DNA from 2 places in the Streptomyces sp. NBC_00663 genome. Region 2 is predicted to be linked to the other one. Evidence: riboswitches for the same ligand, from Rfam matches in the RefSeq annotation. Region 2 holds a riboswitch; the other holds the start of a gene.
What was found. Region 2 has a riboswitch for S-adenosylmethionine ahead of thrC (threonine synthase). Riboswitches for the same ligand answer to the same signal wherever they lie in the genome.
Positions count from the first base shown of each region.

Region 1 (5,510 bases), 1.7 Mb from region 2:
CCGGGCGGCGACTTCGTGGCCCGCTTCTACTCGATCCATGTGCTGCTGCTGCCGGGCATCATGCTCGGCCTCATGGTCGGCCACCTGATCCTGGTGTTCGTCCACAAGCACACGCAGTACGCGGGCCCCGGCAAGACCAACAAGAACGTCGTCGGCATGCCGCTGTTCCCGGTGTACACCGCCAAGGCCGGAGGCTTCTTCTTCCTGGTCTTCGGTGTCATCTCGGCCATCGCGGCGATCGCCTCGATCAACCCGATCTGGTCCATGGGCCCCTACCGTCCGGACCAGGTGTCCACGGGCGCCCAGCCCGACTGGTACATGGGCTTCTCCGAGGGCCTGATCCGTGTCATGCCGGGCTGGGAGATCAACTTCTGGGGTCACACGCTCGTCCTGGGTGTGTTCATCCCGCTGGTGATCTTCCCGCTGGTCCTGGTGGCCATCGCGGTCTACCCGTTCATCGAGGCCTGGGTCACCGGCGACCGGCGCGAGCACCACATCCTGGACCGCCCGCGCAACGCCCCGACCCGCACGGCCTTCGGCGTCGCGTGGATCACCTGGTACATGGTGCTGCTCGTCGGTGGTGGAAACGACCTCTGGGCCACCCACTTCCACCTGTCGATCAACTCGATCACCTGGTTCGTCCGTGTGGCGTTCTTCGTCGCGCCGGTGCTCGCGTTCATCGTCACCAAGCGGATCTGCCTGGGCCTCCAGCGCCGCGACAAGGACAAGGTGCTGCACGGCCGCGAGTCCGGCATCATCAAGCGCCTGCCGCACGGTGAGTTCATCGAGGTGCACGAGCCGCTCAGCCAGGACGCGCTGCACACGCTCACCGCGCACGAGCAGTACAAGCCGGCCGAGATCGGCCCGACGGTCGACGACAACGGCGTCGAGCGCAAGGTGAAGGGCTCCGAGAAGCTGCGCGTCAAGCTCAGCGAGGCGTACTTCGGCGACGAGTCGCAGATCGCCAAGCCCACCGTCGAGGAGTACAAGGAGATCACGAGCGGCCACGGCCACCACTGATCGCTGCGCTCGCCACGCGCTGTGCAAGGGCCCCCGTCCGGTCTTCGGACGGGGGCCCTTCTCCGTGCCCGGGGCTGGATAGGGTGGGGTCAAACATCTGTTGAACCCTGTTGTACGACACCCAGGAGCGGCCGTATGAGCGCTGTGACCCCCGCTGGAGGCGACACCGCGGCGGGCCGTTCCTGGCCCGAGGTCCTGAACGCCCTGCTGTACGGCCGTGACCAGAGCGCCGCCGCGACCGCCTGGGCGATGGACCAGATCATGCGCGGCGAGGCGACGGACGCGCAGATCGCCGGGTTCGTGGTGGCCCTGCGGGCCAAGGGCGAGACGGTCGAGGAGATCACCGGGCTCGTCCAGGCGATGTACGAGCACGCCAATGTGATCGAGGTGTCCGGGCGGACCGTCGACATCGTCGGCACCGGCGGCGACGGCGCGAAGACGGTGAACATCTCCACGATGTCCTCCCTCGTGGTGGCCGGCACCGGCGCGAAGGTCGTCAAGCACGGCAACCGGGCGGCCTCGTCGGCGTCGGGTTCCTCGGACGTCCTGGAGAAGCTGGGCGTCAACCTCGACCTCACCCCGCAGCGGGTGGCCGAGGTGGCCGAGGAGGCCGGCATCACCTTCTGCTTCGCTATCAAATTCCACCCGGCGCTGCGTCACGCGGGCGCCGCCCGCGGCCAGTTGGGCATCCGTACGGTGTTCAACGCGCTGGGCCCGCTGACCAACCCCGCGAAGGTCAGGGCGCAGGCGGTGGGCGTCGCCGACCCGCTGATGGCGCCGATCGTCGCCGGGGTCTTCGCCGAGCGCGGCAACTCCTCGCTGGTCTTCCGCGGTGACGACGGCCTCGACGAGCTGACGACGACGTCCACCTCCCGGGTGTGGGTCGTGCGCGACGGCAAGGTCACCGAGGAGGCCTTCGACCCGCGTGACGTCGGCATCGAGCTGGTGCCGGTGGAGGCGCTGCGGGGTGGCGACCCGGCGTTCAACGCGGACGTGGCGCGCAGACTCCTCGACGGCGAGACGGGTCCGGTCCGGGACGCGGTCCTGCTGAACTCGGCGGCGGCGCTCGTCGCGCTGGAGCCGACCGGGGCGTCCCTGGCGGACCAGCTGCGGGACGGGATGGCGAAGGCCGCGGAGTCCATCGACTCCGGCGCGGCCAAGCGGACTCTGGAGCGCTGGGTGGCGGCCAGCAACCGGTAGCCGGTATCGATGGTCGTCCCGCGATCCGGACGCGGGTTGCGGGACGACGATCACATCGCGTACGTTCCTGTACCAGGTCATGAGTGACAGTCATGAGGCCCCGGCCGACTGTCCGGCAACCCTCCGTCCGTGGCGGGGTGCCCCGGGTGAAGACCAGGCCGTAGGCAGCGAGGTCTACGGCAAGCGCGGGCCCCTCTCGAAACCAGGGGTCCTGGTCGTTCGAGGGAGTCTTCCGTGAGCAAGCGAATGCGATAGGGCCGCCGAGCCCCGCCTCCGCGCACCCTTTTCCTCTTCCCCGCATGCCCTGCTTCAGCATGCCCTCTCACGGGAGTCCCCCATGTCTGTCTCCACCGCTGCCGCCACCCGGACCATTTGCTCTCCGCTGCCCGTTCTGGGCCGGGATGTCACCGTCCCGCTCGTCACCGGTGGCGAGGTCACCTACGCGGCCCTCGACTACGCGGCCAGCGCGCCGGCCCTCCAGCGGGTCTGGGACGACGTGGCGGCCTACGCGCCCTACTACGGCAGCGTCCACCGCGGTGCCGGGTACCTGTCGCAGCTGTCGACCGACCTCTTCGAGAACGCCCGGAACACCGTCGCCGAGTTCCTCGGCTGCCGCGAGGGCGACCAGGTCGTCTTCACCCGGTCCACCACCGACTCGCTCAACCTGCTCGCCGCCGCCCTGCCCGCCGACTGCCAGGTCTTCGTCTTCGAGACCGAGCACCACGCCTCGCTGCTGCCCTGGCGCGACGCCCGGGTGACCTACCTCGACGCCCCCCGCACCCACCAGCAGGCCGTGGAGACCCTGGAGCAGGCCCTCGCCGACCGCGACCCGTACGGCCCCGCCCTGGTCTGTGTGACCGGCGCCTCCAACGTCACCGGCGAGCTGTGGCCGGTGCGCGAGCTGGCCGCCGCCGCCCATGCGCACGGCGCCCGGATCGTCCTCGACGCCGCCCAGCTCGCCCCGCACCACGCGGTGTCCGTCGCCGACCTCGACGTCGACTGGGTCGCCTTCTCCGGCCACAAGCTGTACGCCCCCTTCGGCTCCGGCGTCCTCGCCGGCCGCGCCGACTGGCTGACCGCCGCCGAGCCCTACCTCGCCGGCGGCGGCGCCAGCCGCAAGGTCACCCGGCGCGAGGACGGCGGCGTGGACGTGGAGTGGCACGAGAACGCGGCCCGCCACGAGGCCGGCTCCCCGAACGTCATCGGCGCCTACTCCATCGCCTCCGCCTGCAAGGCGCTGACCGAGGCCGGCTTCGACACCCTCGTCGCCCGCGAGCAGTACCTGATCGAGAAGGTCAGGAGCGGCCTCGCCGACGTTCCCGAGGTCCGGATCCTCTCCCTCTTCGGCGACGACGCCCCCCGCGTCGGCGTCCTCTCCTTCGTCGTCGAGGGCTGGAACAGCTCCCACTTCGCCGCCGCCCTCTCCGCCGAGTACGGCATCGGCGTCCGCGACGGCCTCTTCTGCGCTCACCCCCTCGTCCGCACCCTGCTCGGCAGCGACCCGCAGACCCAGGGCGAGTGCGGCGCCCCCGAGGCCGCGCCCGGCGAGAAGTCCCTCAACGCCATCCGCGTCAGCTTCGGCGCGGGCACGCCGGACGAGCATGTCGAGCGGTTCGTGAACGCCGTGCGCGAGCTGGTGAGCGACGGTGCGAAGTGGCGGTACCGGACCGAGGACGGACGGTGCGTCCCCGCCGTCTGACCGGCTGACCGGCTGGGCGGCGGTTGCCGATACCCTCCCCTACGGCGTTCGTACGACACACAGGGGGAGCGGGAGTGCAGGCGCTGCGCGCGACGGATCCACGCAGGGTCGGCCCGTACGAGGTACGGGGCCGGCTCGGCTCGGGCGGCATGGGCGAGGTGTATCTCGCCGAGTCACGGACCGGGCTGCGGCTGGCGGTGAAGGTCGTACGGCCCGAGTACGCCCAGGACCGCACCTTCCGCGCCCGGTTCCGGCAGGAGGTGCGGGCGGCGCAGACCGTCGGCGGGGCGGGCACGTACACCGCGCGCGTGGTCGACGCCGACCCGGAGGGCGAGCACCCGTGGATGGCCACGGAGTTCGTGGACGGGCCGAATCTGCGGGACGCGGTCATGGACGGCGGGGCACTGCCCGAGCAGGCGGTGCGGGTGCTGGGGGCCGCGCTGGGTGAGGCGCTGGGCGCGATCCATGCGCGGGGCATGGTCCACCGGGACCTGAAGCCCTCCAACATCCTGCTGGCGCCGGACGGTCCGCGGGTCATCGACTTCGGGATCGTACGGGCCCTCGAAGCCACGGCGATGACCCGTACGGGCGCGATCGTGGGCTCGGTCGGCTATGTCTCGCCCGAGCAGATCCGCAACGGTGGCAAGGTCGGCCCGCCGAGCGACGTCTTCTCCCTCGGCGCGGTCCTCGCGTACGCGGCGAGCGGGCGCGAGCCCTTCGGCGAGGGCCAGGACTCGGTGATCCTGCTGCGCATCCTGACCCGGGACTTCGACCTGACGGGCGTACCGGAGGAACTGCTGCCGCTGGTGGAGGCGTGCCTCAGGGACGAGCCGGGGCAGCGGCCGATGCCGAAGGACGTCGTCGAGGCCGTGGGGGGTTCGCCGCGCGGCGGACTGCATCCTGGCTGGTACACGGGTGCGGGCCCGGAGCCCGAGGCTTCTCGGGGAGGCGAACTCTGGCTTCCCGAGCGGGAGTCGGGAGAGCGGGAGAGCCGGGTCGAGTACATGGCGCCGGTGCCGGAGACGCCTGACGTGGTGCGGCCCGAGGCCGAGGTGGCGGAGACACCTCAGGCTGCGCCGCCCGAGGCCGAGGTGGCGGACGTACGGCCCTCGCGGCGCGGGCTGCTGCGCCTCGCCGTGGGCGGGGCCGTGGTCGCCGGCGCCGGGGGAGTGGGCGGCTGGTGGTGGCTCGGGCGCTCGGAGGCCGGTAGCGAGGGCGGGGGGAAGAGCGGGAGCGCGAATACGCCGGGGTTCGTCGCGCGGAAGGCGGCCGTGAGCTGGTCGTACAACGTGGGCGGCGCGCCCAGCGTGGACGGCGGTCCCTGCGGGGCGCTCTCCGCCGACGGCCGGACGCTGTACTTCGCCGGGGCCGACGGGAACCTGCGGGCGCTGGGCAGCGACGGCGAGGAACGCTGGAAGGTGTCCGTCTTCCAGGGGGAGGCCTTCGTCACCAGGCCGGTCGTCACGGCCGACGGGATCTTCGTCGCCGTGGTCAGCGACACCGCGACCGAACCGGGGAGGCTCATCGCGGTGAGCGCCGCCGGTGAGGAGATGTGGAGGCGGGAGCTGCCCAGTCCGTACTTCCGCCAGCC
Region 1 is NZ_CP109027.1:7,049,860-7,055,369, forward strand. Features, by position in the region: gene qcrB (cytochrome bc1 complex cytochrome b subunit) at 1-1,020, shown strand, start outside; gene trpD (anthranilate phosphoribosyltransferase) at 1,156-2,220, shown strand; SAM riboswitch class IV at 2,296-2,412, shown strand; gene OG866_RS31905 (aminotransferase class V-fold PLP-dependent enzyme) at 2,558-3,919, shown strand; gene OG866_RS31910 (serine/threonine-protein kinase) at 3,994-5,510, shown strand, end outside.
Region 1: it holds a riboswitch for S-adenosylmethionine, as region 2 does, so the genes downstream of both, OG866_RS31905 (aminotransferase class V-fold PLP-dependent enzyme) here and thrC (threonine synthase) in region 2, are expected to answer to the same signal.

Region 2 (5,510 bases):
TGATCGTCGAACCCGGCCGGCTCGTCCTCGAACTCCGCCCGCCGGGCATGGACAAGGGCCGGGCCCTGACGGAGTACGTCCATGAGCTGGGCGCCGAGGCCGTGCTCTACGCCGGCGACGACCTCGGAGACCTCCCCGCCTTCGCCGCCGTGGACAAGCTCCGCTCCGACGGGATCCCCGGGCTGCTGGTGTGCAGCACCGGCAGCGAGGAGGTGGCCGAGCTGAAGGAACGGGCCGACCTGGTGGTGGACGGCCCGGCGGGGTTGGTACGACTGCTGCGGCGACTGGCGGAAGAGCTTCCCGGAACTTCCCCCGGTGATCAGGAGCGCAACGCCGCCAGCTGATCCAGGAACCACTGCGCGGGCGGCAACGCCGTGGCCGCGGCGGCGAGCCGCTTCGTGCGCTCCGCCCGCTCCCCGGGCCCCATCGTCAGCGCCTCGTGCAGGGCGTCGGCGGTGCCGATCACGTCGTACGGATTGACCACGATCGCGTCCTCGCCCAGCTCCTCGTACGCCCCCGCCTCCCGCGACAGCACCAGCGCGCACCCCTCGTCGGAGACGACCGGCACCTCCTTCGCGACCAGGTTCATGCCGTCGCGGATGGGGTTGACCAGGGCCACGTCGGCAAGCCGGTACGCGGCGAGGGAGCGGGCGAAGTCGTCCTTGACGTGCAGCACCACCGGGGCCCAACCAGGCGTTCCGTACGCCGAGTTGATCTCGTCCGCCAAGCGCTGCACCTCGGCCGTGTAGTCCCGGTAGACGGCGAGGTCCTGCCGGGAGGGGTAGGCGAACGCCACGTGCACGACCCGCTCCCGCCACTCGGGGCGGGTCGCCAGCAGATGCTCGTACGCGTGCAGACCGCGGACGATGTTCTTCGACAGCTCGGTGCGGTCGACCCGGACGATCGTGCGGCGGCCCGCGCCGATCTCCGTCCTCAGGGCCGCCATCCGCTCGGCCACGTCCGCCTCGTGCGACCGCTTGCGCAGGAAGTCCGCGTCCGCGCCGAGCCCGTGCACACCGACCCGGGTGTCCCCGAGCCCGCCGACGATCTCCGTCGCGCACGCCTCGAACGCGGATGCCCAGCGCCGGGTCAGGAACCCCAGCCGGTCCGCGCCGAGCATGCCCCGCAGCACCTGCTCGGCCACGTCGTCCGGCAGCATCCGGAAGTACTCCGGCGGGGCCCACGGGGTGTGCGAGAAGTGACCGATCCGCAGGTCGGGGCGGAGCTCCCGCAGCATCCCCGGCACCAGCGTGAGGTGGTAGTCCTGCACCACGACCGCCGCGCCCCGCGCGGCCTCCGCCGCCAGCGCCTCGGCGAAGGCGCGGTTGTAGGTCTCGTACGACGCCCACTGCCGCCGGAACTCCGCGTCGAAGACCGGTTCCAGCGGGGTCTGGTACAGCAGATGGTGGACGAACCACAGGACCGAGTTGGCGATGCCGTTGTACGCGTCCGCGTGCACGCCGGCGGGGATGTCGAGCATCCGTACGCCGGCCTCGCCCTCCCCGCGCCGTACCGCCTCGCGGTCGCCGTCGCTCAGCGCCGAGCAGACCCACAGGGCGTCCGCGTCGGAGCCGATCGCCGACAGCCCCGAGACCAGCCCACCCCCACCGCGCCGGGCGGACAGCGTGCCGTCCGCCCGGACCTCGTAGGAGACCGGGCCACGGTTGGAGGCCACCAGTACCTGAGCAGCACCGAACGTTGAAGCCATACGGATCAACCTAGCCCGGCCACGGAACACTCAAACGTGCGTCCGGTCCGATGCGGCCCGCCCGACCGCAAGGCTCAGGCCACCTTGCGGGTCGCGTACTCCGCGATCTCCGCCATCGGCGGGCGTTCCTCCGTGTCCACGGAGTAGGTGCGGGGCTCGAAGCCGGTCTCGCCGCGTTCGAACTGGGTGAGGGAGGGGCGGACGAGGTGGCCGCGGGCCAGCCGGAGCTGGGCGGTGCGGTAGATCGCGGCGGACATCCGGCCGAGGGCCTGCCCGTCCTGGTGACGGTGTTTGCGGACACCGACGTCGACCTGGGCGAGCGCGTCGAGGCCGACGAGGTGCAGGGCGTCGACGAGCATGCCGAGCTCGATGCCGTAGCCGACCGGGAACGGCAGCTGCTCCAGCAGAGAGCGGCGGGCCGCGTACTCACCGCCCAGCGGCTGGACGAAACCGGCCAGCTGCGGCCAGTGCATGTTCAGCAGCGGGCGGGCCATCAGCTCGGTCACCCGGCCGCCCTGGCCCGCGGCGCCGCCGAGCGGACGGTCGTACATGGCCTTGACCAGGTCGACCCCGGGTTCGGTGAGCAGCGGGCCGACGATCCCGGCGACGAAGTCGGAGGAGAACTCCTTCAGGTCGGCGTCGATGAAACAGACGATGTCGCCGCTGGTCACCAGCAGCGAGCGCCACAGCACCTCGCCCTTGCCGGGGACGGCGGGCAGGCGGGGCAGGATCGCGTCGCGGTGCACCACCGTGGCCCCGGCCGCGGCCGCCACTTCCGCCGTACGGTCGCTCGACCCCGAGTCGACGACGACTATCTCGTCGACCAGCGGGACCTGCTGCATGAGGTCGTGACGGATGATCGCGACGATGTCGCCGACCGTCTCCTCCTCGTTCAGCGCGGGCAGCACCACACTGACCGACTGGCCCGTGCGCTGCTTGGCGGCCAGTATCTGGTGGAGCGGCCGGTCGGTCACGGACCAGGAGCGGGTGGTCAGCCAGCGCTCGACTTCTTCCAGCACGTAGGCGACTCCTCTACTTGTGATCCACTACTTGTGATCCATCTCGCGGTTCGGACGTCTATCTCAACTGTCCACCTCGTCGGTTACAGTCTTGAACAACGCGGATGACCATCACATGTCCTGGATGGTCCGACGTTCACAACTTCATACCGCTCATCCAGAGGGGCAGAGGGATACGGCCCGATGAAGCCCCGGCAACCCTCCAGTCGGTACTCGTAGATCATTGTTGATCGCTCCGCGAGGCTCCCGACTCGGGAAGGTGCCAAATCCGTCTCACGGCGAGATGCGTCGTGAGGAAGATGAGGAGAAAGGGCCTCGCCTCTCATGGCTGCGCAGACTGTCGCAAACACCACCGGAACCACCGTCGACCTCGGCCCCGCCGCGGCGCTCAGCTGCCGCGAATGCGGTCACCGGGTGCCTCTCGGCCCGGTCTTCGCCTGCGAGGAGTGTTTCGGCCCGCTCGAGATCGCGTACGACTTCTCCGCCTACGACGCCGAGGAGCTCCGCAAGCGGATCGAGGCGGGACCCGCGAACATCTGGCGCTACGCGCCGCTGCTGCCCGTCCCCGCGGACGTGGCCGACAAGCCCAACATCAACCCCGGCTGGACCAAGCTCGTCCAGGCCGACAACCTGGCCCGTGAGCTGGGTGTCGAGGCCGGCAAGCTGTTCGTGAAGGACGACTCCGGCAACCCGACGCACTCCTTCAAGGACCGCGTCGTCGCCCAGGCCATCGAGGCCGCCCGGGTCTTCGGCTTCACCACCCTCTCCTGCTCCTCCACCGGCAACCTCGCGGGTGCCGTCGGCGCCGCCGCCGCCCGCGCCGGCTTCCGCTCCTGCGTGTTCATCCCGCACGACCTGGAGCAGGGCAAGGTCGTCATGGCCGCGGTCTACGGCGGTGAGCTCGTCGGCATCGAGGGCAACTACGACGACGTGAACCGCTTCTGCTCCGAGCTGATCGGCGATCCGGCCGGTGAGGGCTGGGGCTTCGTCAACGTCAACCTGCGGCCGTACTACGCCGAGGGCTCCAAGACCCTCGCGTACGAGATCTGCGAGCAGCTCGGCTGGCGGCTGCCGGACCAGCTGGTCGTGCCGATCGCCTCCGGCTCCCAGCTGACGAAGATCGACAAGGGGCTCCAGGAGCTGATCAAGCTCGGCCTCGTCGAGGACAAGCCGTACAAGATCTTCGGTGCGCAGGCGGAGGGGTGCTCGCCGGTGTCGGTCGCCTACAAGGCGGGCCACGACGTCGTTCGTCCCCAGAAGCCGAACACCATCGCCAAGTCCCTCGCCATCGGCAACCCGGCCGACGGCCCCTACGTCCTCGACATCGCGCGTCGCACCGGCGGTGCGGTGGAGGACGTGAACGACGAGCAGATCGTCGACGCGATCAAGCTGCTGGCCCGCACGGAGGGCATCTTCGCGGAGACGGCCGGTGGCGTGACGGTCGGCGTGACCCGCAAGCTGATCGAGAACGGGCTGCTGGATCCGACGTTGACGACGGTGGTGCTGAACACCGGCGATGGGCTCAAGACGCTGGATGCGGTGGCCGGGACGGGGCTGACCGCGACGATTCGCCCCAACCTTGATTCGTTCCGCGAGGCTGGTCTCGCTTAGTCGTTGTTCGTCTGCGGGCCGGTGGGGGCTGGTCGCGCCCAGGCGGCGGTAGCCGCAAGTCAATACAGCCCCGCGCCCCTGAGGGCGACTACCTGACCGGAGGTCTTGAAAATGAGCGTCACCGTCCGCATCCCCACCATCCTGCGCACCTACACCGGCGGGCAGGCCGAGGTCGCCGCCGAGGGCTCGACCCTCGCCGACGTCATCGCCGACCTGGAGAAGAACCACACGGGTATCGCCGCCCGCGTGCTCGACGACCAGGGCAAGCTGCGCCGGTTCGTCAACGTGTACGTCAACGACGACGACGTCCGCTTCGAGCAGGGCCTGGAGACCGCCACCCCGGACGGTGCCGGCGTCTCGATCATCCCGGCCGTCGCCGGCGGCTGAGTCAAGCTGACCGAATGACCGATCATTACCGTCGGTAAGGCCGATTACCGAGAGTTCAACGAATTGCCCCCTCCGTGAGAGAAACGGAGGGGGCAATTCTCTATGGTTGAGCGCGGTACAGTTGGGGAAGCTGCTGCGCCCCCATGCCACACGCATATGAGTTCCTGCTCCACTTGCGACGAGAAGCAGCCAAAGTGTGCGGTTCTTTTGCGCGTCTTGTGCCTTTTATGAGGCCCGACTTGCCCCGAATTCGGGCGAATTCTCACTACATTCCGGACCCCGCACGTCCAGAATTCTCGTCCGATTGACCTGTTGCAGACGGCAGTTGGACAGATACATTCAGCCGCGGTCGACGCGTTCCGGCGCACGCCCCCAATCCGTGGGGGGTGAGGTCTGACCCGGATCCGCGAAGTGTGGATCTGTGCAAGGGCCAGTAATAGGGGAGTTAGGCATGGCTCAGGGCACCGTCAAGTGGTTCAACGCGGAGAAGGGGTACGGCTTCATCGCGGTCGACGGTGGTGCGGATGTTTTCGTCCACTACAGCGCGATCCAGATGGACGGGTACCGCACCCTGGAAGAGGGCCAGCGGGTCGATTTCGAGATCTCGCAGGGCCAGAAGGGGCCGCAGGCGGACATGGTCCGGCTGGCGACCGGCTGAAGCACGCGCCGACTGATTAGCAGCGACGTTCTTCTTTGAAGGGCCCGCACCTCATGGGGAGTCATGGGTGCGGGCCCTTCGGCGTGCCCGGGACCCCCTGTGGCCTGCGCGGAGCCCTTGCGGCGCC
Region 2 is NZ_CP109027.1:5,325,845-5,331,354, forward strand. Features, by position in the region: gene otsB (trehalose-phosphatase) at 1-344, shown strand, start outside; gene OG866_RS24270 (alpha,alpha-trehalose-phosphate synthase (UDP-forming)) at 320-1,708, opposite strand; gene OG866_RS24275 (glucosyl-3-phosphoglycerate synthase) at 1,783-2,727, opposite strand; SAM riboswitch class I at 2,878-3,033, shown strand; gene thrC (threonine synthase) at 3,052-4,338, shown strand; gene OG866_RS24285 (MoaD/ThiS family protein) at 4,450-4,725, shown strand; gene OG866_RS24290 (cold-shock protein) at 5,177-5,383, shown strand.